3 regions of the Acidovorax radicis genome follow, and region 2 is predicted to be linked to each of the others. Evidence: predicted binding sites of a transcription regulator. Region 2 holds the regulator's gene; each other region holds the start of a gene.
The links. Region 2 encodes LexA, which represses DNA repair genes until DNA is damaged. Its sites were predicted from a motif close to ACTGTATNNNNATACAGT; they were not measured.
Positions count from the first base shown of each region.

Region 1: a site for LexA is predicted at 6,621-6,638, ahead of recA (recombinase RecA). Genes of this name have one in related genera too.
Region 3: a site for LexA is predicted at 2,227-2,244, ahead of KI609_RS16150 (PA0069 family radical SAM protein). Genes of this name have one in related genera too.

Region 1 covers NZ_CP075184.1:4,774,141-4,782,109, forward strand. Annotated here, with positions in the region: gene KI609_RS21915 (N-formylglutamate amidohydrolase) at 1-348, opposite strand, end outside; gene KI609_RS21920 (tripartite tricarboxylate transporter substrate binding protein BugE) at 545-1,510, opposite strand; gene KI609_RS21925 (LysR substrate-binding domain-containing protein) at 1,618-2,598, shown strand; gene KI609_RS21930 (Crp/Fnr family transcriptional regulator) at 2,717-3,433, opposite strand; gene KI609_RS21935 (adenylate/guanylate cyclase domain-containing protein) at 3,663-5,351, shown strand; gene KI609_RS21940 (DUF4148 domain-containing protein) at 5,500-5,865, shown strand; gene KI609_RS21945 (MarR family winged helix-turn-helix transcriptional regulator) at 5,953-6,459, opposite strand; gene recA (recombinase RecA) at 6,693-7,817, shown strand; gene recX (recombination regulator RecX) at 7,938-7,969, shown strand, end outside.
Region 2 covers NZ_CP075184.1:2,663,100-2,671,068, reverse strand. Annotated here, with positions in the region: gene KI609_RS23045 (hypothetical protein) at 1-451, shown strand, start outside; gene KI609_RS12170 (branched-chain amino acid ABC transporter substrate-binding protein) at 583-1,710, shown strand; gene KI609_RS12165 (D-2-hydroxyacid dehydrogenase family protein) at 1,861-2,868, opposite strand; gene lexA (transcriptional repressor LexA) at 3,913-4,587, opposite strand; gene KI609_RS12155 (asparaginase) at 4,671-5,621, shown strand; gene adk (adenylate kinase) at 5,731-6,387, opposite strand; gene kdsB (3-deoxy-manno-octulosonate cytidylyltransferase) at 6,698-7,525, opposite strand; gene KI609_RS12140 (Trm112 family protein) at 7,522-7,704, opposite strand; gene lpxK (tetraacyldisaccharide 4'-kinase) at 7,733-7,969, opposite strand, start outside.
Region 3 covers NZ_CP075184.1:3,527,896-3,535,864, forward strand. Annotated here, with positions in the region: gene KI609_RS16145 (LysR family transcriptional regulator) at 1-786, shown strand, start outside; gene KI609_RS16150 (PA0069 family radical SAM protein) at 1,041-2,225, opposite strand; gene rnk (nucleoside diphosphate kinase regulator) at 2,402-2,815, shown strand; gene KI609_RS16160 (acyltransferase family protein) at 2,939-4,060, opposite strand; gene KI609_RS16165 (GbsR/MarR family transcriptional regulator) at 4,256-4,879, shown strand; gene KI609_RS16170 (cytochrome ubiquinol oxidase subunit I) at 4,884-6,242, shown strand; gene KI609_RS16175 (cytochrome d ubiquinol oxidase subunit II) at 6,256-7,266, shown strand; gene KI609_RS16180 (NAD(P)H-dependent flavin oxidoreductase) at 7,419-7,969, opposite strand, start outside.

The sequences.
Region 1 (7,969 bases), 2.1 Mb from region 2:
ACCATCGAGCAGCGTGGTGTCCAGCTCGGTGGTGTCGCGGTTGGCATCGAGATAGATGCGGGGGAAGTGGGCCTCGACCCAGGCCACGCCCAGCGCAGGGGCAAAGGCGTAGATCTTTTCGACGTGCGTGTCTTCGGCGCGGCGCAGCGTGGGCAGGTCACAGGCCGAGCCGAAATCGGCGGGGTAACACGTGCCGCTGTGTGGTGAGTCGAGCACCAGCGGCGTGGTGCCGGGCAGGCTCGTCACCAGGGGGGCATCGGCCGCCGTGGTGGCAAGGCCGGGCGAACCGGTCACGCCAGGTTCGGCGTGCTGGAAGCGTTGGTGGATCAGTTTCAAGGCAGCATGCATAGGCAGAGTGTGCGCAAAGGAGGGCGGCCGGCCTAGCCGCCCAGACCGGGATGTGACTATGGTTATCCCTGAAAGCGGGGCAATTCATGGTCCAAGAACGGGTTCAAGATCTCGCGGGAGCCGCTGAGAGATCGTGAACACGGTCTAAAACATCCCGGCTGTGGCCGTCCCGGGCTCGGGGCCCGGGTGGGGAAAATCAGTCGAGGGCTACCTTGGCGTAGGCCGCGACCCGCTTCATCTTGTCGATCTCGCGGGCAATCTGGGCGGTGAAATCCGAAGGCGTGGTGCCCGAGGGGTAAAGCCCCAGGCCGGCCAGGCGCTCGCGCACGGCGGGCTCCTTGAGTGCCTGGGCCACGGCCTGCTGAATTCGCTCCACCGCAGCCGCAGGGGTGCCTGCGGGTGCGACCAGGCCAAACCACGATGGCTCGTTGGCCTGCTTGTAGCCCAGCTCGCCATAGGTGGGCACGTCGGGCAGAACGTCCAGCCGCTGGGGCCACGAGACCGCCAGCGCCTTGAGCTTGCCCGCCTTCACATAGGGCAGCGAAGAGGCCACCTGGTCGAAGTACACCGCCACCTGCCCCGCCAGCACGTCATTGAGGGCCGGGCCCGCACCCCGGTAGGGGATGTGCACCATCGAGGTGCCCGTGCTGCTCTTGAACAGCTCGCCCCACATGTGGCCAATGGTGCCGTTGCCGGGCGTGGCGTATGACACCTTGCCCGGGTTGGCCTTGAGGTAGCTGACCAGTTCAGCGAAATTCTTGACCGGCACGGTGGTGGGGTTGATCACGATGACGCCCGGGGCCTTCACGATCTCGGTCACGCCCACGAAATCCTTGGTGGGGTTGTAGGGCAGCTTGCTGTACACCGCAGGGTTCACGCCATGGGTAGACAGCGTGGCCACCCCCAGGGTCAGGCCGTCGGCCGGGGCGCGCGCGACCTCGGCCATGCCGATGGAGCCGCCTGCACCGCCACGGTTGTCGAGCACCACCGGCTGCTTGAGCAGGCGCGTGAGCGCGTCCTGCAGGGCACGGGCCGTGATGTCGGTGGCGCCCCCTGGTGGAAACGGAATGATCACGCGCAGCGGTTTGCCTTCTTGCGCAAAAGATATTCCAGGAACGAAAGATACGGCGGCCAGCGCTGAAAGCATGTGACGGCGTTGCATGGACATTTCTCCTATGAAGTGCATTGAGGTTAATAGAATCAACGCCCTCTACCAAGCAATGGATATGCCTGATAACATTCCAATTTGGAATGATTTGACAACTTAGCATGTCCTCCTTGCGCCGGCTCTCTCCGCCCCTGCACCTGCTGCGGGCGTTTTCCACCGTCACCCGGTTTGGGGGGATCTCGCGCGCGGCCGAGGCCCTGCACCTCACGCAAAGTGCGGTCAGCAAACAAATCAAGGAGCTGGAAACCTGGGTGGGCGTGCCGCTGTTCGAGCGCAGTCGCAAACGCCTGGCGCTGACCCCGGCGGGCGAACGCTATGAGAAGGCCGTGCGCGGCGTGCTGGCGCAGCTGGAGGCCGCCACGCTGGAGCTGATCACCAGCGACGACGGCGGCGGCGCGCTGCACCTGTCCAGCCTGCCCACGTTTGCGGCCAAGTGGCTCATCCCGCGCCTGCCGCAGTTCCAGCAGCTACACCCGCAAATCACGCTGCACTTTGTGCCCTATGTGCACAGCTACGACTTCACCCGGCCCGAGCTGGACTGCGCCATCCTGTTCGGCGACGGCCACTGGCCCGGCGCCCATGCGCACTACATCACTGGCAACGACGTAGCGCTCATCGCCCCGCGCACCAAGGTGGCCGACTGGCCCCTTCACACGCCGCGCGATGTGGCCAGGCAGACCTTGCTGCGCCATGTGACCGTGCCCGAGGCCTGGCTGCGCTGGAGCGAAACCCACAACGTGGTGGGGCTGATCGACCCGCTGGGCGGGCCGCAGTTCGACCAGTTCCAGACCATGATCCGCGCCGTGATGGCGGGCATGGGCCTGGCCCTGGTGCCGCGCTGTCTGGTGCAGGACGAAATCACCGCCGGACTGGTGCGCGAGCCACTGGCCGACGCCCCGCTGCGCGGCGGCTACCAGAGCGACGTGGGCTATTGGTTTTGTTACCCCGAAGGGCGCACGCAGTTGCACGCGCTGCAGTGTTTTCGGCAATGGCTGCTGCAAGGTGCCGGGCAGGCAGCGCTGCCGGCAGACGGCAGTGGTGCGGCGGACCCGGCCGCCGTTGTGGCCCCTGGCAATTCTTAGAGCCAAAATGGCCTGTAGCGCTTATCCACAAAGCGCTAAAAGCTATCAATAAAGAAGCAACAGGTATCTGATGGTGCCTCAGGCGGAGGTGGTTCCCCCCGTGCCACGCTGCCGCCGCTCAGTCGCCGCGCACCTGCGCCACCAGACTGGCCAGCCCGGCAACGTCGGCCACCACCAGCACATGCGGGCCCTCTTTGCGCAGCAGGCCCCGTTTGGTCAGCACGCTGATCTCGCGGGTCACCTGCTCGCGGTTGGTGCTGATCTTGCTGGCCAGCACCGCATGGGCCGGGGCCGGGTCAAGGCGGGCGGTGTTGTCGCCCTGAACGCCTGCGGTGTGCGCCAGGCGCAGCAGCTCGGCGTGCAGCCGGGTTTGCACGCCCAGCGTGCTCAGGTCGATCACACGCTCGGTCAGGCGGCGCACCAGCGCCGTGAGGTTGCGCATCATGCGCATGGCCACTGCGGGCTCACGCGCCAGCATGGCGATGAAGGCGGGGGCCGAGAGCACGGCCAGCAACGAGGGTTCCAGCGCCACCACATCGGCCGAGCGGGGTTGGCCATCAATGGCCGAGAGGTCACCAAAATGCTCGCCCGCCTCGCAATCGCGGAAGGTCACCTCGCGCCCCTGGGTCGAATAGGTGGTGATGCGGGCACGCCCCGAACACAGAAAATACACCTCGCCCCCGGGCGACGCGCGCGTGAAGAGCGGCGTGCGCGCCTCCACCTGGCGCCAGTCGCATTCGGCCGCCACGCGGGCCAGGCACTCGTCCCCCAGCCCGTCCAACAGGGCAATGCGGCGCAATGCCAGGCTGGAGCGAGGGGACGTGGAAGTATTCATGGAACCAAATGCAGGGCTGGCACGCCCAAGGTGGGCTGCAAAGAGGGCGGATTATGCTCACAAGCGGCCGCGCCTGCGGACAACGCCGCCAGTGCCCCCCGTTGACGCCACGGCAGACACCACGACACCAAGCCAGGCCACCCTGCAGCGACGCAGCGAGATGGCTGCGCGGTGAAGCGGAGCGTCTGACCATCCACACCACCTTTCCCGCCAACATGGCCAAGCCTTCATGACCCGCACCGCCACACGCCCTCCCTGGCCCACCCCCCGCTCGGCGCGGTGGGGCAGCGGCCTGGTGCTGTGGTGTTATGTGGCGCAGCACCTGGGCAACCACGCCAGCGGCCTGGTGTCGCTGGACCTGGCCAATACGCTGCGCGGCGGCGTGAGCGCCCTCTGGCATTCGCTGCCCGGCACGGCGCTGCTGTATGGCGCCGCATTGACCCATGTGGTGCTGGCCTGTGCGGCGGTGTGGCAGCGGCGCCGCCTGCGCATGCCGTGGGTGGAAGCGCTCAGGCTGGCCCTGGGCCTGTGCGTGCCGTTGCTGCTGGTGGGCCATTTTGTGGGCACCCGCTGGGCGTTCGAGACGATGGGCGCAGCGCCCTCCTACGAACACATGGCCCGCGCCCTGGCCCGGCCCGAGAACCTGGTGCCGCAAATGCTGCTGTTGGTGATGGCCTGGACGCACGGCTGCCTGGGCCTGCACATGGCCCTGCGCATGCGGCCCGGCTGGCAGCGCTGGCAACCGGTGTTGTTGACAGGCGCGGTGCTGCTGCCCGTGCTGGCCGCACTGGGGCTGTTGTCGATGGCACGCGAACTGGCATCGCATCTGCAGGCATGGCCCACCCCGCCGTCCGGGCGCACGGCCCAGGCAGCGGCCGATGCCAGCCGCCTGACGGACTGGCTGCGCTGGGGCTGGGCCGCCGCCCTGCTCGCACTGCTGGCCTCGCGCTGGGCCTGGCATACGTGGCGGCAACAGCGCGGCGGCGGCGGCCACATCACCCTGCATTACCCCGACCGCGCCGTGCAGGTGCCACGGGGTTTCACCGTGCTGGAGGCGAGCCGCGCGCAAGGCATTGCGCACCTGTCGCTGTGTGGCGGGCGGGCGCGGTGCTCCACCTGCCGCGTGCGGGTTGACGGGCCGGCCGTCCATTTGCCGGCGCCCGGCCCCGATGAGCGGGCCACGCTGCTGCGCGTGCAGGCACCGCCCGGCGTGCGGCTGGCGTGCCAGCTGCGCCCGCAAGGCGACCTTCGCGTCACGCCGCTGTTTCAGCCCAGCCAGGCGTTGCCGTCCGCTCGCCTGGGCGAAGAACGGCAGGTGGCCATTTTGTTTGTGGATTTGCGGCGCTGGTCGGGGATTGCAGAGCGCCAGTGGCCGTTTGACCTGGCCTGGATGCTGGACCAATATTTCGGCCAGGTGGGCGCTGCGGTGCAAGACAGCGGTGGCATGGCCAACCAGTTCATTGGCGACAGCGTGATGGCGATTTTTGGCCTCGATACCGATCTGGCCACCGCGTGCCAGCAGGCCGTGCAGGCCGCCGTGCTGATCGAGCAGCGGATGGACGCGTGGAGCAAGACCCTCGACGCCCAGTTTGGCCTGGCGCTGGACTTTGGCATGGGCCTGCACGCCGGCCGCGTGGCACTGGGCCGCGTGGGGTATGAAGACACCACCACCTTCACCGCCGTGGGCGAAGTGGTCAACACCGCCAGCCGCCTGCAAGACCACTCCAAAGTGGTCGGCGCCCGGCTGGTGATGTCGCTGCAGGCGGCGCGGCTGGCCGGCGTGGCCGATGTGCTGGGCGCCCCGGAGCAGGTGCAGGTGCGGGGGCGCTCAGTGCCTTTGCAAGTGCTGCACGTGAAGCAGCCGTCACGGTTGTGGGGCAAGTCGCTCAAGGCAGCGGAGCCGCGGGCATCGGCCTGACGCACGGGCGGAGCGCGCGGTGCGGGCCCTATCGACATGGCAAAACCTGTGCGTTTTGGCACATACGCGCGGTCGTCAAAAGCACAAACTTCCCCCCATGCAGAACGCAATCTCGCACTGCAGGAATCACTCCCAAGGAAGTACTGCCATGACCAAGACATCTACCAAAACCCTGTTCACCATCGCCGCTGTGGCTGCTGCCACTTTTGCAGGCGCTGCCTCTGCCGCCACCGCCCGCCCTTTGACCGAAGAATGGGTGGGCCCCGAGCTGGTGGCCCAAGGCCCGAGCCTGAGTCGCGCTGAAGTGCAAGCCGACCTGAACCTGTGGAACCGTGCTGGCCTGAGCGGCATGAACACGGGCGAAGGCTATGCGGACACCAACTCCGACTACGCGGCACGCCTGGCCCAGTACCAACGCGCACGCAGTGGCGCTGAGTTCCAGGCAGAAGTGCGCCGCCTCGGTGGCGACACCAGCACCCTGGCCGGTGCACGTGCCGTCAACACGGCCAACTGAAGCGAAGAGACCGCACGGCCCATGATGAGCGCCCTCGGCCAGTGGCCGACGCGGAGCCCGTCAGGCCCTCAAAGCGTGTTCACGATCTCAGGCACCATCGTTACCGCCTGCATAGGCCTCCAGCCCAATGGCCACCACGGTGGCCACTTCGTCGCCCACCTCGGCGCGAAACTCCGCTTCGGCCTGCGTCACGGCCTCCCGAAATCCCTGTAGCCACGCCAGACCGGTCTGTGTGAAACACACACGGCGCGCGCGTGCATCGCGGGGGTCCGCCTCGCGGGTGACCAACCCCCACGCCTCACACTGATCCACCAACTGCGCCATGGATTGCTTGGTCATGCCCGCCCGTTGCGCCAGGTCGGTGAGCCGGTCTCCGCCCAGCGCCAGGTGCCGCGTCAGGTGGATGTGCGCCGCCCCGACCTGATCACGCGCCGCCAGGTTGGAGAGCGCCAGGGGTACATCCACATTGCGCGCCATGAGCTGCAAGACACGGGCATCAAAACGCCGCATCGCGTGGCCCAGCAAGCGGCCCAGGTGAGTCTGGCGCCATGCGTCGTCCGGCGTGGCGAGGGCGATGGGAAGGCTGGTCTTCATGCAAATGGCCTTGGCGAAGGGCAGAAAAGAACACCCACACGCCTGGAATCTGGGGCCCCGGAAAACGGTGCGGCGAGGGTGCGCATAACGTCAGGCAAACTGACTAAAAAATAGTTTACTCGACGCATGGGTGCCTCTACATTACTGGTCAAGCAACCAGCACTGTTGTTAATAACAGTTTAATTTTGACCCGCTGGCAGGCCACCCCTTATCGTTTTACTCAGGAGTTACTCATGGACGTCGCAGTCAAAGGCACCAACCCCGCATTGCCCGTGAACACCGAAAAGGCCAAGGCCCTGGCCGCCGCGCTCGCCCAGATCGAGAAGCAGTTTGGCAAGGGCACGATCATGCGCCTGGGTGAAGGCGAGGTGATCGAGGACATCCAGGTCGTCTCCACCGGCTCGCTGGGCCTCGATATCGCGCTGGGCGTGGGCGGCCTGCCCCGCGGCCGTGTGGTCGAGATCTACGGCCCGGAATCGTCGGGCAAGACCACGCTGACCTTGCAAGTGATTGCCGAGATGCAAAAGCAGGGCGGCACCTGCGCCTTCGTCGATGCCGAACACGCCCTCGATGTGCAATACGCCCAGAAGCTGGGTGTGCAGCTGTCCGACCTGCTGATCAGCCAGCCCGACACTGGCGAGCAGGCGCTTGAAATCGTGGACAGCCTGGTGCGATCGGGCGCCGTGGACCTGATCGTCATCGACTCGGTCGCGGCCCTCACGCCCAAGGCCGAAATCGAAGGCGAAATGGGCGACAGCCTGCCCGGCCTGCAGGCCCGCCTGATGAGCCAGGCGCTGCGCAAGCTGACCTCGACCATCAAGAAGACCAACTGCATGGTCATCTTCATCAACCAGATCCGCATGAAGATCGGCGTGATGTTCGGCAGCCCTGAAACGACGACCGGCGGCAATGCGCTCAAGTTCTACGCCTCGGTGCGCCTGGACATTCGCCGCACCGGCACCATCAAGAAGGGCGACGAAGCCATCGGCAACGAAACCAAGGTGAAGGTGGTCAAGAACAAGGTGAGCCCCCCCTTCAAGACCGCCGAGTTCGACATCCTGTTCGGCGAGGGCATCAGCCGCGAAGGCGAAATCATCGACATGGGCGTGAACGCCAAGATCGTCGAGAAGGCTGGCGCCTGGTATGCCTACAACGGCGAAAAGATCGGCCAGGGCCGCGACAACGCGCGCGAGTTCCTGCGCGAAAACCCCGACCTGGCGCACGAGATCGAGAACAAGGTGCGCGAGAGCCTGAACATTGCCCTGCTGCCACCGCTGGCCGGGGCCGCCCCTGCCGCCAAACCGGGCAAGGCAGAAAAGGCCGAGAAAGCGGAAAAAGCGGACAAGGAAGACAAGTAACCCACAGGCCAAAGCGCGATGAGGCACTGCAAGAATATGAATGAAATGGGCATCTAGCGCCTATCCATAAAGCGCTAGTAGCTATCGATTTCATAGCTTTCGTGCCCGCGCTGCAATCCCATGGGCTTTGACACCCTTTCACTCAAAGGCCG
Region 2 (7,969 bases):
ACAAGGCATCGCCGCACGATCAGCCCCCCCGTCGGCGCTGCCGCCCGCAAAGGCCCCACTGCCGATGGCATCCCCTGGTTCTGCCTCATTGCAAGGTGGTCAGGCATTGTCGTCGGTCACCACCTCGGTGCCAGTTGCTGGGGTGGCTCGTCATGTGTCCACGGCCGCACCTGGCTTGGCGGTTCACAGCAATGCACCGGCAAGCACGACGCTTGGCACTCAGCGGTTACCCGATGGCATGGAGGAATACATGGTGCATCGGGTGATGCAGCGTGTGGACGTTGTGCTGGATCAACGTTTGCGTGATGCGATTGCCACGGTGGTGCAAGAGCAGACAAGATCCGTGCTGCCGAGATTGCGCGAAGAGATCGAATCGGTGGTTCGCCATGCCGTTTATGAGGCCGTTGCAGACGAATTGGCAAGCGGTTCGGCCTCGTCGCCCCGGCGATGACAGGGTATTCCCCTGTGGCTTGGCTCGCACGTAATCGTGTTCCCTAATGATCTGGCCCGTAAATTGCGATATGTTCGCCTGCGTTGGGACACGAAACTAATTCTCAGCGTTTATCTTTACTGGAGATTTATATGCAATTGAAGTTGAAACTGACCGTGGTTGCTGCTATCGCGGCTGCTGCTGGTGTGGCCTCTGCACAAGAGCAGGTGGTCAAGATCGGCCACGTAGCTCCGGTTTCCGGCGCTCAAGCTCACTACGGCAAGGACAACGAAAATGGCGCCCGTATGGCCATTGAAGAGCTGAACGCGCAAGGCATCACCATTGGTGGCAAGAAGACCAAGTTTGAACTGGTGGCTGAAGATGACGCTGCCGATCCAAAGCAGGGCACGGCTGCTGCACAAAAACTGTGTGACTCCAAGGTTGCAGGCGTTGTTGGCCACCTGAACTCCGGCACCACCATCCCAGCATCCAAGGTTTACAACGACTGTGGCATCCCCATGGTGACGGGTGCAGCGACCAACCCTAACCTGACCAAGCCCGGTTACAAGACGACCTTCCGTATCATCGCCAACGACAACGCCCTGGGCGCTGGTCTGGCTTTCTACGCGGCGGACACCCTCAAGCTCAAGACCGTTGCGATCATCGATGACCGTACCGCTTACGGCCAGGGCGTCGCCAACGTGTTCAAGAAGGTTGCCGCTGAAAAGGGCATGAAGGTGGTGGACGAGCAGTTCACCACGGACAAGGCCACGGACTTCATGGCCATCCTGACTGCCATCAAGTCCAAGAACCCCGATGCCGTGTTCTTCGGCGGCATGGACCCTCAAGCAGGCCCGATGCTGCGTCAGATGGAGCAGTTGGGCATGGGCAAGGTGAAGTACTTTGGTGGTGATGGCGTTTGCACGTCAGAAATCGCCAAACTGGCTGGTGGCGCCAAGACCCTGGAGAACGTCATCTGCGCTGAAGGTGGTTCATCGCTCGCCAAGATGCCTGGTGGTACGGCCTGGAAGGCCAAGTACGATGCCAAGTACCCCAATCAGTTCCAGGTTTACAGCCCATACACCTACGACGCCACGTACCTGCTGGTAGACGCCATGAAGCGCGCCAACTCCGTGGATCCCAAGGTTTACGTGAACGAACTGGCCAAGGCGAACTTCAAGGGCGTGACCTCCACGATCGCTTTTGAACCCAACGGCGAAATGAAGAACCCAGCCATCACGCTGTACAACTACAAAGACGGCAAGAAGACCCCTCTGTAATTGAGCGGCACCTTCCCGCAAGGCACCCTGGTGCGTTGCGGATGTCAAAAAGGCTTCCGGTTGGAAGCCTTTTTTCATGGGCGTCAATGAAACACGGCGCGCTGAGCTCAACGAGCGCCAGGAACTGAATGGTTCGTTGTCGTTGACTAGCTAGCGGCGCACTTGAAGCGCCCCAGGGTTGACGATGTTCGTGGGAGTGCCCTTGATGAAGTTCACCACGTTTTCAAACGCCGCACCAAAATAAAGCTCGTAGCTGTCTTGCTCAACGTAGCCGATGTGGGGCGTGCAAATACAGTTTTCGAGCCTGAGCAATGCGTGGCCTTGCAAAATGGGTTCGCTCTCGAACACGTCCACGGCAGCCAAGCCCGGACGGCCCCGGTTCAAGGCCGCAATGAGGGCATCCGGTTCGATGATTTCGGCGCGCGATGTATTGACGAACAGTGAGGTGGGCTTCATGCACGAAAGGTCTTCAAGCGAGATCACCCCCCGCGTTTCATCATTGAGCCGAAGATGAAGCGAAATGACATCGCATTGCGAGAAGAATTCTTCGCGCGTAGTGGCCACCTGATAGCCATCGGTGAGCGCCTGCACGCGTGAGGCCTCTCGCCCCCATATCCGCACGTTCATGCCAAACGCACGCGCATAACCTGCCACGAGTTGGCCGGTGCGGCCATAGCCCCAGATACCCATGGTTTTGCCCCGCAACACAGTGCCAAGGCCGAAGTTGGTAGGCATGGATGCGGTTTTGAGCCCCGACTGTTGCCACGCACCATGTTTGAGGTTGGAGATGTATTGCGGCAGCCTGCGCGCAGCGGCCATGACCAGGGCCCATGTCAATTCCGCCGGTGCGACGGGGGAGCCCACGCCCTCGGCAACCGCAATGCCACGCTCGGTGCAGGCAGTCACGTCCACGTGGCTGCCGACCTTGCCCGTCTGCGCAATGAGCTTGAGCCTGGGGAGCTTTTCAACCAGTTGCCGGGTGATTTGCGTGCGTTCCCTGATGAGCACGATCACGTCTGCATCTTTGAGCCGAATAGAGAGCTGACCCAGGCCCTTGACAGTATTGGTGTACACCTTGGCGGTGTAAGGGTCGAGACGAGAGGCGCAATGCAGTTTGCGCACTGCGTCCTGATAATCGTCGAGGATCACAATATTCATTCTGATATTGTGCCTTGGTAGAACATGCATCCACCCATGGGTGACGCGCGTGGCGTATCAAAACGACCTGCTTTTGGTGACCGAGTGTTTGCATGGGCGGGCGAAACCGCCGATGCGAGCCTCGTGAGGCGCCATTGAGCGCTACATTGAGCCGACGCACCTGTGCACAAATACGGTGCCGACCGGGTCGCAAGCCGGCGTTGGGTCGTTCCTTGGTGTGTTTTTCACAGTGCTTGGCGCCATTGCCCAGACTTCAATCGGGCACGGTCATGCCTGCAACGCCTCCGAAGCTGCCAGGCGGTCCAGTTCGGCACAGACATCGGCCATTCGTCCCGCGATGACCAACCGCCCGCTGCGCACATCCGAAACGCGTTTAACAGCCCTTGCAGGCGCATTGGCGGAAGCCTCTGCGGCTAGCGATGCAAGAAAGGTATTGCGACGGCTGCTTGCAGCTAATTTTGGCAAAAAAGACCGCCGCGCTATGGGTGAGGGTTGGGTGGGCAGGTCCGGCTGGCGGGACGGGGGACGGACAGTGAACGGCCAGTTGCCGCGCAAGGGTCGTGGGGCGGGCAGCTCGGCGGGGCTGTGGTTGGCAGACAAGGTGCCGCTTGCGCTGATGCTGCCATCTGCCGTGGCTGAGTTGCTGTGCACACGGTGGTGTTGATCGGTTGTATCAGGCCCGCAATGTGTGCCTTCAGATACTGGTATTCGTGGGAAATGCGCGAGCAGCCGCTTGATACGTCGCCACGGGCCTCGAAGGGCAAAAAATGCAGAAAGAGTGGTCAAGGCAAATCCCATGTGAAAACTCCGAAGGTCGGGGGTCGAACATAGGCAGGATTGCGTGTGATTCCCCGTCGATGCCTCGCGTGTGAAGCAGGCGCCGACACGGTCGAGCCCAACGCCAACACAGCTTGTGTGGCGCTGTTTTGTTTCACAGAGAGGCAAGATTGACGGATAAAGAGGCCGTCACCGCAGGGCTGGTGCACCATGGCTGGTACACCAAACGCCCGCCACCCGCGGTGTGGCCCAAAAGGCTCCAGGCGCTTACATCAGCATGGTGTTGCGGATAAGTCCCACAGCGAGGCCTTCGATTTCAAAGGGCTCACCCGGTTCAACCACAATCACTGGGTAATCGGGGTTTTCAGGCAGCAACTCGATGGCGGTGGCGGTACGGCGCAGGCGCTTTACCGTCACCTCGTCGCCGAGGCGGGCCACGATGATCTGGCCATTGCGAGCTTCTCGCGTGGATTGCACGGCGAGCAGGTCTCCGTCCATGATGCCAACGTCGCGCATGGACATGCCGCGCACTTTGAGCAGGTAATCGGGCTTGTGCTGAAAGAGACTGTTCTCAACGCTGTAGGTTTTGTCCACGTGTTCCTGCGCGAGAATGGGCGATCCCGCTGCCACACGGCCTATCAGGGGCAACACCAGTTGCGACAGGCCTGGAATCGGCAGACTGAACTGGTTGCCACGCGCGGCATTGATTGAGCGCACAGTGTCACTGCGCAGACGAATCCCACGGGAGGTTCCGCTGACCAGCTCAATCACGCCCTTGCGTGCCAGGGCTTGCAGATGCTCTTCTGCGGCATTGGCCGACTTGAAGCCCAGTTCGTTCGCGATTTCTGCGCGGGTGGGCGGAGCACCGGTGCGTGCAATGGCGGTCTGGATTAGGTCCAGGATCTGCTGCTGGCGAGCGGTGAGTTTGGGGTTGTCGAGCATGGTGCTTTCCGGTGGAGGCGGGTACAGTGACGAACAACTGTTTTTTAATCCAGTAGCTGTATTTTTCACCAGTTTTTCGGAGTGTGCAAGTGAGCGGGCAAAAAATTGTGGTTTTGGGGACAGGCGGCACGATTGCAGGAACCTCTGCAACCGCTGGCGACAACATCGGCTACATCGCTGCGCAGGTAGGCGTGGAGCAACTACTGGGCGCGGTACCCGGCTTTCAGGCGTTTGTCCACGGTACGCTCGTGACCGAGCAAGTGGCGCAAATCGACAGCAAAGACATGGACGTGGATGTGTGGAGGGCGCTTGCCCTGCGTTGCATCCACCATTTGGCAGACCCTGAGGTGCGTGGCCTTGTCATTACCCATGGCACCGATACCTTGGAAGAAACCGCATGGTTTCTGCAACAGGTAGTGGACACCTGCAAACCGGTGGTGCTGACCTGTGCGATGCGCCCCGCAACGGCATTGGCGCCCGACGGCCCACAAAATCTGCTGGATGCCCTGGCCGTGGCTCAAATGCCTGGCGCCACGGGTGTGCTTGTGGTTGCAGCGGGTGAGATCCATGACGCCCTGCACGTTCAGAAAGTGCACCCCTACCGCGTGCAGGCGTTCAGTTCGGGCGATGCTGGCCCTGTGGGCTGGGTGGAGGAGGGCCAGGTGCGATTAGTACAAAACTGGCCTACAGCGCTTGCACAGAAAGCGCTAAATGCTATTGAAAATATAGCTAAGGCACCCAATTGGCCTCTTGTTGAAATCGTCATGAGCCACGCAGGTGCCTCGGGTACGCTGGTGGATGCGCTGGTCCGCGAGGGGGTCCGGGGCATTGTGGTGGCCTGCACGGGCAATGGGACCATTCACCAGGTGCTCGAAGCGGCATTGCTGCGGGCACAGGCTGCCGGGGTGCGCGTCGTGCGCTCCACACGCTGCCCCGAAGGACAGGTGATTCCCAAGCCTGGCGATCAATTGCCGGACGCCCGTGGTTTATCGCCTGTGAAGGCGCGTATTTCCCTGGTATTGGATCTGCTCTGAGGCAAAAAGCACCACAGGTGCCACCAAGCCAAAAAAAAAGCGACACCCCATAGGGGTGTCGCTTTGGTATTTGCGTAATGGTGCCGATCCAGGGCCGACCGTCAGTGCATCAGCTGGCCAGCGCCTGCAACGCGCGCGCGGTGATTTCATCCACACTGCCTGTGCCACTGATGGCGCGGTACTTGGGGGCCATCGTCGGTTCGCTTTGGGCCCAGCTGCTGTAGTAATCCACCAAAGGACGCGTTTGGTCGCTATAAACCTGCAGACGTTTCTTGACGGTTTCTTCCTTGTCGTCGTCGCGCTGGATCAGCTCTTCACCCGTCACATCGTCTTTGCCGGCGACCTTGGGCGGGTTGAACTTGACGTGATAGGTGCGGCCGCTGGCGGCGTGCGAGCGGCGGCCGCTCATGCGCTCGATGATGGCGTCAAACGGTACGTCGATTTCAAGCACATAGTCCAGCTTGACGCCCGCTGCCTTCATGGCGTCGGCCTGAGGAATGGTGCGGGGAAAACCGTCGAACAAAAAACCATTGGCGCAGTCGGGCTCGGTAATACGCTCCTTGACCAGTCCAATGATGATGTCGTCACTGACCAGGGCCCCTGAATCCATCACGGCTTTGGCCTGCAGGCCCAGGGGCGTGCCAGCCTTGACGGCAGCGCGCAACATGTCGCCAGTGGAGATTTGCGGGATACCGTATTTCTGGCAGATGAACGTGGCTTGCGTGCCCTTTCCGGCGCCTGGCGCGCCCAGCAGGATCAGTCTCATGGAACTCCTCGAAGGTTAGAAATCTTTTGGCGCCGCTGGCATGGGCTTGCAAGGGGCGTCAAAAGCCCTCGTGCGCACCCGGGGTGTAGCGCTCTCTTTGCGAACAAGGATAGCATGTGACAACCTTGTGCTGACTTACACGGCATCCGCATTTCGGCGCATGAAAACGCCTCGGTTTCTACCGCAGGGGTTCAATGCCTTTTGCCGGGCAGCCTGTCACCAGAATGCCCGGCAAAAGGCATTGGTCGCCTGCGCGCGTAGCAATCCGTCTATCTCGCTACCCTCATGACTGGATCAACGAATGAATCGATCAGCTTGATTCGCCAAAAAGCGCACGCACCCGTTCCAGATCTTGCGGGGTATCCACGCCCGGGCCGGGTGCAGCCGCTGCCAGGTGCACGGCAATGCGGTGCCCGTGCCACAGGGCTCGCAGTTGTTCAAGCGCCTCGACCGCTTCGGTGGGCGCTGGCGCCAGGGCGGGGAACGCGCGCAAAAAACCGGCGCGGTAGCTATAGATGCCCACATGGCGAAGGGGCGCGAATCCGGCCAGCGCCCCCATCAGGGGCGACGCCGCTTGTGCGGCGCCTTGCCACCAGGCGGTGCCGGCATGGTCGCGAGCGAAGGGAATCGGCGCCCGACTGAAATAGTGCGCCAGGCCGCGCGCGTCCAGCACCACCTTCACCACGTTGGGGTTGGTGTAGTCGGCCAGCGAATCAATCGCGTGGGCCGCCGTGCCCATGCTCGCGTCAGGCCGGGCGGGCAGCAAGGCGGCCACGGCGTCGATGAGGACCGGGTCCATCAGGGGTTCGTCTCCCTGAACATTGACAACAATGTCGTCGCCATCGAGCCCCAGCGCAACACACGCTTCGGCCAAACGATCGCTGCCGCTGGCATGGTCGGTGCGCGTCAGAATGGCCTGCACGCCGTGGGCTTCGCAGGCCCTGAGGATGCGCGCATCGTCAGCCGCGACCACCACACGCGTCGCATGGCTTTGCATGGCACGCTGGGCCACCCGCACCACCATGGGGCGGCCGGCGATGTCGGCCAAAGGTTTGTCTGGCAACCGGCTTGACGCCATGCGCGCCGGAATCAGCACCGTGAACGGGCTGGCAGCCGCCGTGGCGCCCGTGGCGCTCATTGCGCCAGTTCCTCATCGGTCAGCACGCGTGCTTCCGTTTCAAGCAGCACCGGAATGCCATCGCGCACCGGATAGGCCAGCCGCGCACTGCGCGAGACAAGCTCTTGCGCTTCACGGTGGTAGGTCAAAGGGCCTTTGGTCACGGGGCAGACCAGCAGTTCAAGCAGTTTGGGGTCCATGGGACAGTGGCTTTCCGCAGGGGATCAATCAAGCTGGGGATGATAGCGGCGACATCGGCGGAACATGCCCACGCAAACGCGCATCCAGCGCCTCAAAAAAGCCTGGATCGATGTCCAGCACCAGGGGAACAGCCAAAGCATCCGGTGATACGGTCCACAGCTTGACCGCATCTTTTTCGGTGCAAATGACCTGATTGCGCTTGTTGGAATTACCTTTCCAGCTATCAAAATCATAGTGATCAGGCAACGCATCGGTGCGCGCCAG
Region 3 (7,969 bases), 860 kb from region 2:
GCCACCGGGGCGCAGCTGTATGCGCGCATGGCGCCGTTGTTGCGGGACATGGCCGACGCCGTTGCCGAGGCCAGTGCAGCGGCGGGCCAAATGGGGGGCACGCTGCGCATCAACACGCTGGGCATGGCGGCCACACAGGTCATCGCACCACGGCTTGGTCGGTTTCACCAAGAGCACCCAGATGTGGCGCTGGACATCGTGGTGGACGACGGGCTGAGCGACATCGTCGCGGGCCGCTTTGATGCGGGCATCCGCGTAGGCGGCCGGCTGGACAAGGACATGATCGCCGTACGGCTGACCCCGGACGTGAAGATGATCGCTGTAGCGTCACCCGACTACCTGGCGCAGCGCGGCACGCCACAGGCACCTGCAGACCTGCACGGCCACGCGTGCATCAACTGGCGGCTTCAGGTAGACGGCCGGACGTATCGCTGGGAGTTCGAAAAAAAAGGAAAGCGGGTGGAGGTGGCGGTGGAAGGACCGCTGGTGACCAACCACTCGGACACCGGCGTGGCTGCAGCGGTGCAGGGTTTGGGCATTGCCTATGCCTTTGATCGTCAACGCGTTGACGAGCACATCGACCAGGGGCGGCTGGTGCAGGTGCTCGCGGATTGGTCGGTGGCAAAGCCCGGCCTGTTCCTGTACTACTCGAACCGGCGCCATCCGTCACCGGCATTGAGGGCCTTCATTGACTGCATGGTGGACCGAGACCTGACCGACCCCAAGACTGGCTCACCACCTCCTTCAAGGGCCAAGGCCACCGCCCGGGCGGCCACTCGTGGGTGATGCCGATACAGGTGCAGATACAGGTGGCCGATGTCTACCGCTCACGCGGACCAGGCTGCGCTCACCGCCAGCCCATCCGCCCCATCAACCCATCCACCTCTCCCACCCAATGCGCCCCAAACACCTCGGCAATCAGTGCCAACTGCTTGCCCCTGGGCCAGACCAGGTGCCATGGGGACTGGATGGGAAAGCCCTGTGGTGAGGCTGACCAGGCAACGCAGTGCGGGCCGCTGGGTGGAGCACGGGTTCTAAAACTAAAACAGGCTGCCCTGCCCTCGCAGCAGCCCGGGCCTGAACTGCCCCAGGTCCAACCCTTCGCGCTCGCGGTTGAGCCCCAGGCGGCGGCAGGTGTTGGCAAAACGCTGGCGCAGCAGGTCGGCCCACAGCCCACTGCCTTTCATGCGGGTGACAAAGTCGCTGTCATAGGTCTTGCCGGCGGCGCGCTGGGCATCGGTGAGGTGGTGCAGGTCTTGCACCCGGGCCATGACGCGCTCGGCCCGCTGCGGGTAGTGCACCGTAAGCCATTCGCGAAACAACGCATCCAGCTCCCACGGCAGGCGTAGCACGGTGTAGAACGCGGTGCGCGCACCGGCGTCGCGCGCAGCCTCCAGCACGTGTTCCATGTCTTCGGTGATGAACGGGATCTGGGGCGCCACGCTCACGCCCACAGGCACACCGGCGTCGGCCAATGCGCGGATGGTGCGCAGCCGCCGGTGGGGCGCTGCAGCGCGAGGTTCCATGCGGCGGGCCAGCGTGGCATCAAGCGTAGTGATAGTGACGTACACGGCCGCCAGGCGCTGCGCAGCCAGCGGGGCAAGCAGGTCGAGGTCGCGCTCCACGCCACTGGATTTGGTGATGAGCGAAAACGGGTGGCGCGCCTCGCGCATCACCTCGATCACGCTGCGCGTGAGCTTCAGGTCGCGCTCCACGGGCTGGTAGCAGTCGGTGGCGGAGCCGATGTTGAGCAAGCGTGGCACGTAACGCGGCTGCACGAGCTCTTGGCGCAACACCTGCGCAATGTTGTGCTTGGCCACGATCTGCGTCTCAAAGTCGAGCCCGGGCGAGAAGTTGAGGTAGCTGTGCGTGGGCCGGGCGTAGCAGTAAATGCAGCCGTGCTCACAACCCCTGTAGGGGTTGACCGAACGTTCAAAAAAGATGTCGGGCGAATCATTGGCGCAGATCGCACTGCGCGCGGTTTCCAGGTGCACGCGGGTGGCAGGTGCGGCTGGCGCATCGCCGTCCTGCGCAGCCCCGGGTTCATGACCCCAGCCGTCGTCCACCACCTCGCGCGCCACCCGCTCGAACCGATGGGCCATGGCCGAGGCAGCGCCACGGCCCCGAATGGCCTGAAGGGGGATACGCACTTCCTCGGCTGCCGCAGAGGCATCGCTGACGCGGAGGGGGTACGGCTCGGTTGAAACGGGAGTGGCTGGTTTCATAACTGTATGAATGTACAGTTATTCAATTCCTTTTGCACCCTTTTGCACACATGCAGACCAGCCCACAACCCCTTGCATGGCATTGACATCACGCACCCCATTGACCGCGCGTGGCAGTGCGAGATTCACAATCGACTACAGTCCCGCCCTTTGCAACCATCCACCGAGGTACCGCCATGGCGCGCAAACCCCAGATCATTCTCTCGTCTCTGGACGTCGACCGCATTGAAGCCCTGCTGGCGGCCATTCCGGCCAGCGTGTTTCCCGGCAAGGCGGAGCTGCAGGCAGAGCTTGACCGCGCCGATATGGTGGCACCCGAAGAAATTCCGCCCCACGTCGTCACGATGAACTCCACCGTGCAGTTCTCCATTCTGGAAACCGGCAAGGAGTTTTGCCTCACGCTGGTCTACCCCCGTGACATCGACGGCAGTGCCGATAAATTGTCGATTTTTGCGCCGGTGGGCAGCGCGCTCCTGGGTCTTTCTGTGGGTGACGAACTCGCCTGGCCGGGGCCGGGCGGCAAATCCATGACGGTGCGGGTGAAAGAAATTCTGTACCAGCCCGAAAGCGCTGGCGAACTGCACCGCTAAAACCGGCCCCCGGCGAAGCGCCCACCCTGGCGCGTTTTGCCGTGGCGGCGGCAGCGCAGACCATGGCGTTTGCCGTGAATGGCACCGCGGCCCCACGGCCGCTCGCAGCTATCGCTGGCGACTTCAGGCGGCCCAGTGGCTCGTCATCACCACCAGCATGCCCGCCCCCACCAGACCCAGCTGCCAGCGCAGGGCTGTGGTCCACGACGGAACATGCCGCTCCACCCGCAGATAAAGCACGCGACCGGCGGCCAGTGACAAGCCAAATGCCAGCACCATGCCCAAAGCGTTCAACACGGGCGAATCTGGCCACACCTGGCTCACTACGGCGTTGACGAGCAGGCACACCGAAAAGTGCACCAAAAACACCGAGTAAGACATCTGCCCCAGCCGCACCAGCGGCTCTACGCCACGCCATGACTGCACACGGGTCGAGCGCAAAGCCGCCACCAGGCACAGCGCCGTGAACACCGCCAAGGCAATGCGCCCCCGAAAATCGAGCGCCAAGGCCACACCGCCCAACAACACAATGGCAACCACCCAACCCCGCGGGTCGGGGGCACGCACGGCCCAATAGGCCAGCATGCCAAGGCCATAGGCCCCCAAAAAGTACAGCGCCCACATGTCGAGCTCGCCCATGCGGTTGAAGACCCACAACGAGGCGGCCGCCCCCACCACCATGCTTGCGCGGGTCAACCCGGCCGCATGGCGCCGCGCCCATGTGCCAGGCAACGCACGGATCCCCGCTAATACCAGCACCACCAGTGCAAAAAGCTGGAAATCGATGGCCACATACCAGACACCCGCGGACAACGCGTCTTTGCCCACGATGTCTTGCAGCAAAAGCGCATTGGCGACCAACTGGGACAAGCTGGGCTGGTCGGGGACCGACGGGTGGTCCATCACCGGGCGGACCAGTGCCGACACCAGCACCGACAGCATCAACGCCACGGCATAGGGCACGACAAGCCGCACAAAGCGCTTGGCGATGGCACTGCCCGCATGGTCAAAACGCGCCAGCCCCTGCGGCGCAAGGCTGGCAGCAGCCAGATACCCACCGAGCACCAAAAACACCTGCACGGCCATGCGCCCGTAGGTAGACAGCCAAGCCATCAGCGTGGGGGCGAGCGGCTGGGCGATGTCCGACATCGGTCCATAAAAAACCAGGTGGTGCCAGACGATGGTCGCGCACGCCATGCCCTTGATCATGTCGATCAAGGGTGTGCGGGAAGAGGAGGAGGACATGGGTCGCCAGAGAAAAACAACCGGGTGCCAATGCCCCCGGGGAAACCCGGTATTGTGCTCTGCCTAGCGATTTTTTGCAGGGCGTTCAGCTCGCACGCACGTCGCACCCGACGTCGCACCTGTTCATGGATCTCATGATTTCTCAATTTTCAGTATTTACTGAATATTCGATAATTTCATGCACAATACAGACCCATGACCCAAGTCAAAACCATCCTGCCGGCGTTGAATCGTCAATTTGTGGCCCATTTCGGCGAAATGGGCAGCCGCTGGGGCGTCAACCGCACCGTCGGGCAAATCTATGCGCTGATCTTCCTCTCGCCGCGCCCCGTCCATGCCGACGAGATCGCCGAGACGCTGGAGTTCTCGCGCTCCAATGTGAGCATGGGGCTCAAGGAGCTGCAGTCGTGGCGGCTGGTCAAGCTCAGCCATCAGCCCGGCGACCGCCGCGAATACTTCGAAGCGCCCAAGGACGTGTGGGAGATCTTTCGCGTGCTGGCCGAAGAGCGCCGCCGCCGCGAGATCGAACCCACCTTGTCGATGTTGCGCATGGCGCTGCTCGAAGACGCCACTTCGCCCGACGAGCGCTACGCCCAGGAGCGCATGCGCGAGATGCACGACCTGATCGACCGGCTGATGACCTGGTTTGACGATGTGCAGCGCCTGGCGCCTGAAACCGCCATGCAACTGATGGGCATGGGCGCCGCCGTGACACGGGTGCTCGAATTCAAGGACCGGCTCACCGGCAAGGGACCTTCCGCCAGTTTGGCGAGCGCGGCCAATGCGGCCAGTGTCGGCAACCAAAGTAGGGAGGGCTGAGGCCATGGACACCTTCACGCTCTCGCGCATCCAGTTCGGCGCCAACATCAGTTTTCACATCCTGTTTCCCACCATCACGATCGCGTTGTGCTGGTTTCTGGTGTTCTTTCGGCTGCGCCACGCCGCCACGCGGGGCACAGCGGCCGCTGCAGGCTGGGAGCAGGCCTATTACTTCTGGACCAAGGTGTTTGCGCTGACCTTTGCCATGGGCGTGGTGTCGGGCATCACCATGAGTTTTCAGTTTGGCACCAACTGGCCCGGGTTCATGGAACATGTGGGCAACATTGCCGGGCCACTGCTGGGGTATGAGGTCCTGACGGCGTTTTTCCTGGAGGCGACATTCCTGGGCATCATGCTGTTTGGCCGCAGCCGTGTTTCCAACCGCATGCACATGGTGGCCACGCTGATGGTGGCGCTGGGCACCACGCTGTCGGCGTTCTGGATACTGAGCCTGAATTCGTGGATGCAGACCCCGGCGGGCTATGAAATCATCGATGGCAAGTTCCATGCGGTGGACTGGCTGGCGATTGTGTTCAACCCGTCGTTTCCCTACCGCCTTGGGCACATGCTGCTGGCGTCGGCCCTCACGGCGGGTTTTTTGATCGCGGGGGTGAGTGCTTGGCAGCTCATCAAGGGCACGGCCGCCCAGGGCACGCGCCAGGCGCTGCGCACCGCCGTGGTGGCGGTGGCGGTGGCCATACCGCTGCAGATCTTCATGGGCGACCTGCATGGCCTCAATACGCTGCAGCACCAGCCCGCCAAAATCGCCGCCATCGAAGGCATCTGGCACACCGAAAAAGGCGCGCCGCTCACGCTGTTTGGCCTGCCCAACGAAAAAGAGGGCCGCACCGATTACGCGATTCAGATCCCCAAAGCGGCGAGCCTGGTGCTGGCGCACGACTGGGATGCCGAGCTCAAGGGCCTGAACGAGTTTGCAGGCGCTCACCCGCCCGTGGCGCCCGTGTTCTGGGGCTTTCGGGTGATGGTGGGCGTGGGCCTGTTGATGCTGGCGGTGGCATGGACAGGTGCCGTGCTGCTGTACCGGCGCCGCGCGCAACCGTTGGCCCCGTTGCCCAGACCCATGCTTTACCTGCTGGTGGGCATGACGTTCTCAGGCTGGGTCGCCACGCTGGCGGGCTGGTATGTGACCGAAATCGGTCGCCAGCCCTTTTTGGTGTACGGCCTGTTCCGCACTGCAGACGCCGTGGCGCAGCATCCCCCCGCCATGGTGGCAGGGACCCTGGCCGCATACCTGACGGTGTATGTCTTGCTGTTGCTGGCCTATGTCGGTGTCATCAAATACATGTCCGAGCACTCGACCATGCCCGCCGCCGTGACGCCCCCCACACCCCAGGCTGTTTGAAAAGAGTCACATGATGGAAACATTGACCTGGGCCACCGCCCTTCCCCTCGTGTTCATGGCTGTGATGGGCCTGGCGTTATTGGCGTATGTCGTGCTGGATGGCTACGACCTGGGCGTGGGCATGTTGCTGCCCTTGGCGACCCCTGCCGAAAAAGACGTGATGGTCTCCAGCATCGGGCCGTTTTGGGACGCCAACGAAACCTGGCTGGTGCTGGGCGTGGGTGTGTTGCTGATCTGTTTTCCGGAGGCACACGGGGTGGTGTTGTCGGCGCTGTACCTGCCCGTGGCGGTCATGCTGATCGGCCTGATCGTGCGTGGTGTGGCGTTTGACTTTCGCGTCAAGGCGCGCGATGCACACAAGGCCGCCTGGAACCACCTCTTCGCCGCCGGCTCGCTGGTCACCACACTGGCCCAGGGCTGGATGCTGGGCGCCTATGTCACCGGCTTTCATACCGACCTGTGGAGCCGCCTGTTTGCCGCAGGCATCGCACTGACCTTGCCCGCTGCCTACGCCATGCTGGGCGTGGGCTGGCTGCTGATGAAAACCGAAGGCGATCTGCAGCGCAAGGCCCTGCGCTGGGGCCAGGGCGTGTTGTGGCCCATGGGTTTTGCCCTCATGGGCATCTCGCTGGCCACGCCGGTGGTAAGCCAGACGGTGTTCAACAAATGGTTTGTGCTGCCCCAATTTTTTGCATTGCTGCCCATTCCCCTGGCGTGCATCGTGGCGTTTTTTGCCATCCGCCATGTGCTGGCCGCGCCGCGTGTGGTGGCAGCCGGTTATGGATGGGTTGTGTTTGTGGCGACGGTGGCCATTTTTATGCTGGCCTTCTGCGGGCTGGCCTACAGCATCTACCCCTACATCGTGATTGATCGCCTGACGGTGTGGGAGGCCGCCAGCGCCACCGAGTCGCTGATCGTGATCGGCATCGGCGTGGCCATCACGCTGCCGGTGATCGTGATCTACACCGTGTTCATGTACCGCGTGTTCTGGGGCAAGGCGCGGGAGCTGGTGTACGGGTTGTGAAGATTCACATCAAATTGGCCGCCAGCGCTTGGATTTATTGCGCAAGCAGCTATTAGATTGATAGTAAATCTACACCGCCTGAAACGCGTCACGCCTGTCCCCGCAGCCGCGCATGCAGATGCAGATGCGCTGGCGCCTTGCAAACCATCACTTCACAGCTTCAACCGCGCCCGCGCTGCTTCGTATTCGCGGCGCAGCTTGGCCACAAAATCGGCCGTGCTGGTGACTGCATCAATCGCGCCAATACCCTGGCCACAGCCCCAGATATCTTTCCACGCCTTTTTGGCGTCGCCGCCAAAGTTCATCTTGCTGGGGTCGGACTCGGGCAGGTTGTCCGGGTCCATGCCCGCCGCACGGATCGACGGCGCCAGGTAGTTGCCGTGCACGCCGGTGAACAGGTTGCTGTAGACGATGTCGTCAGAGTTGCCGTCCACGATGGCCTGCTTGTAGGCCTCGCTGGCGCGCGCTTCGTGCGTGGCGATAAAGGCCGAGCCGATGTAGCCGAAGTCTGCCCCCATGGCCTGCGCCGCCAGCACCGCGCCGCCGCTGGCAATGGAGCCGCTGAGCGCGACGGGGCCATCAAACCACTGGCGAATTTCCTGGATCAGCGCAAACGGGCTTTTCACGCCCGCGTGGCCACCAGCACCGGCTGCCACGGCGATCAGGCCGTCGGCGCCCTTTTCAATCGCCTTGTGTGCGAACT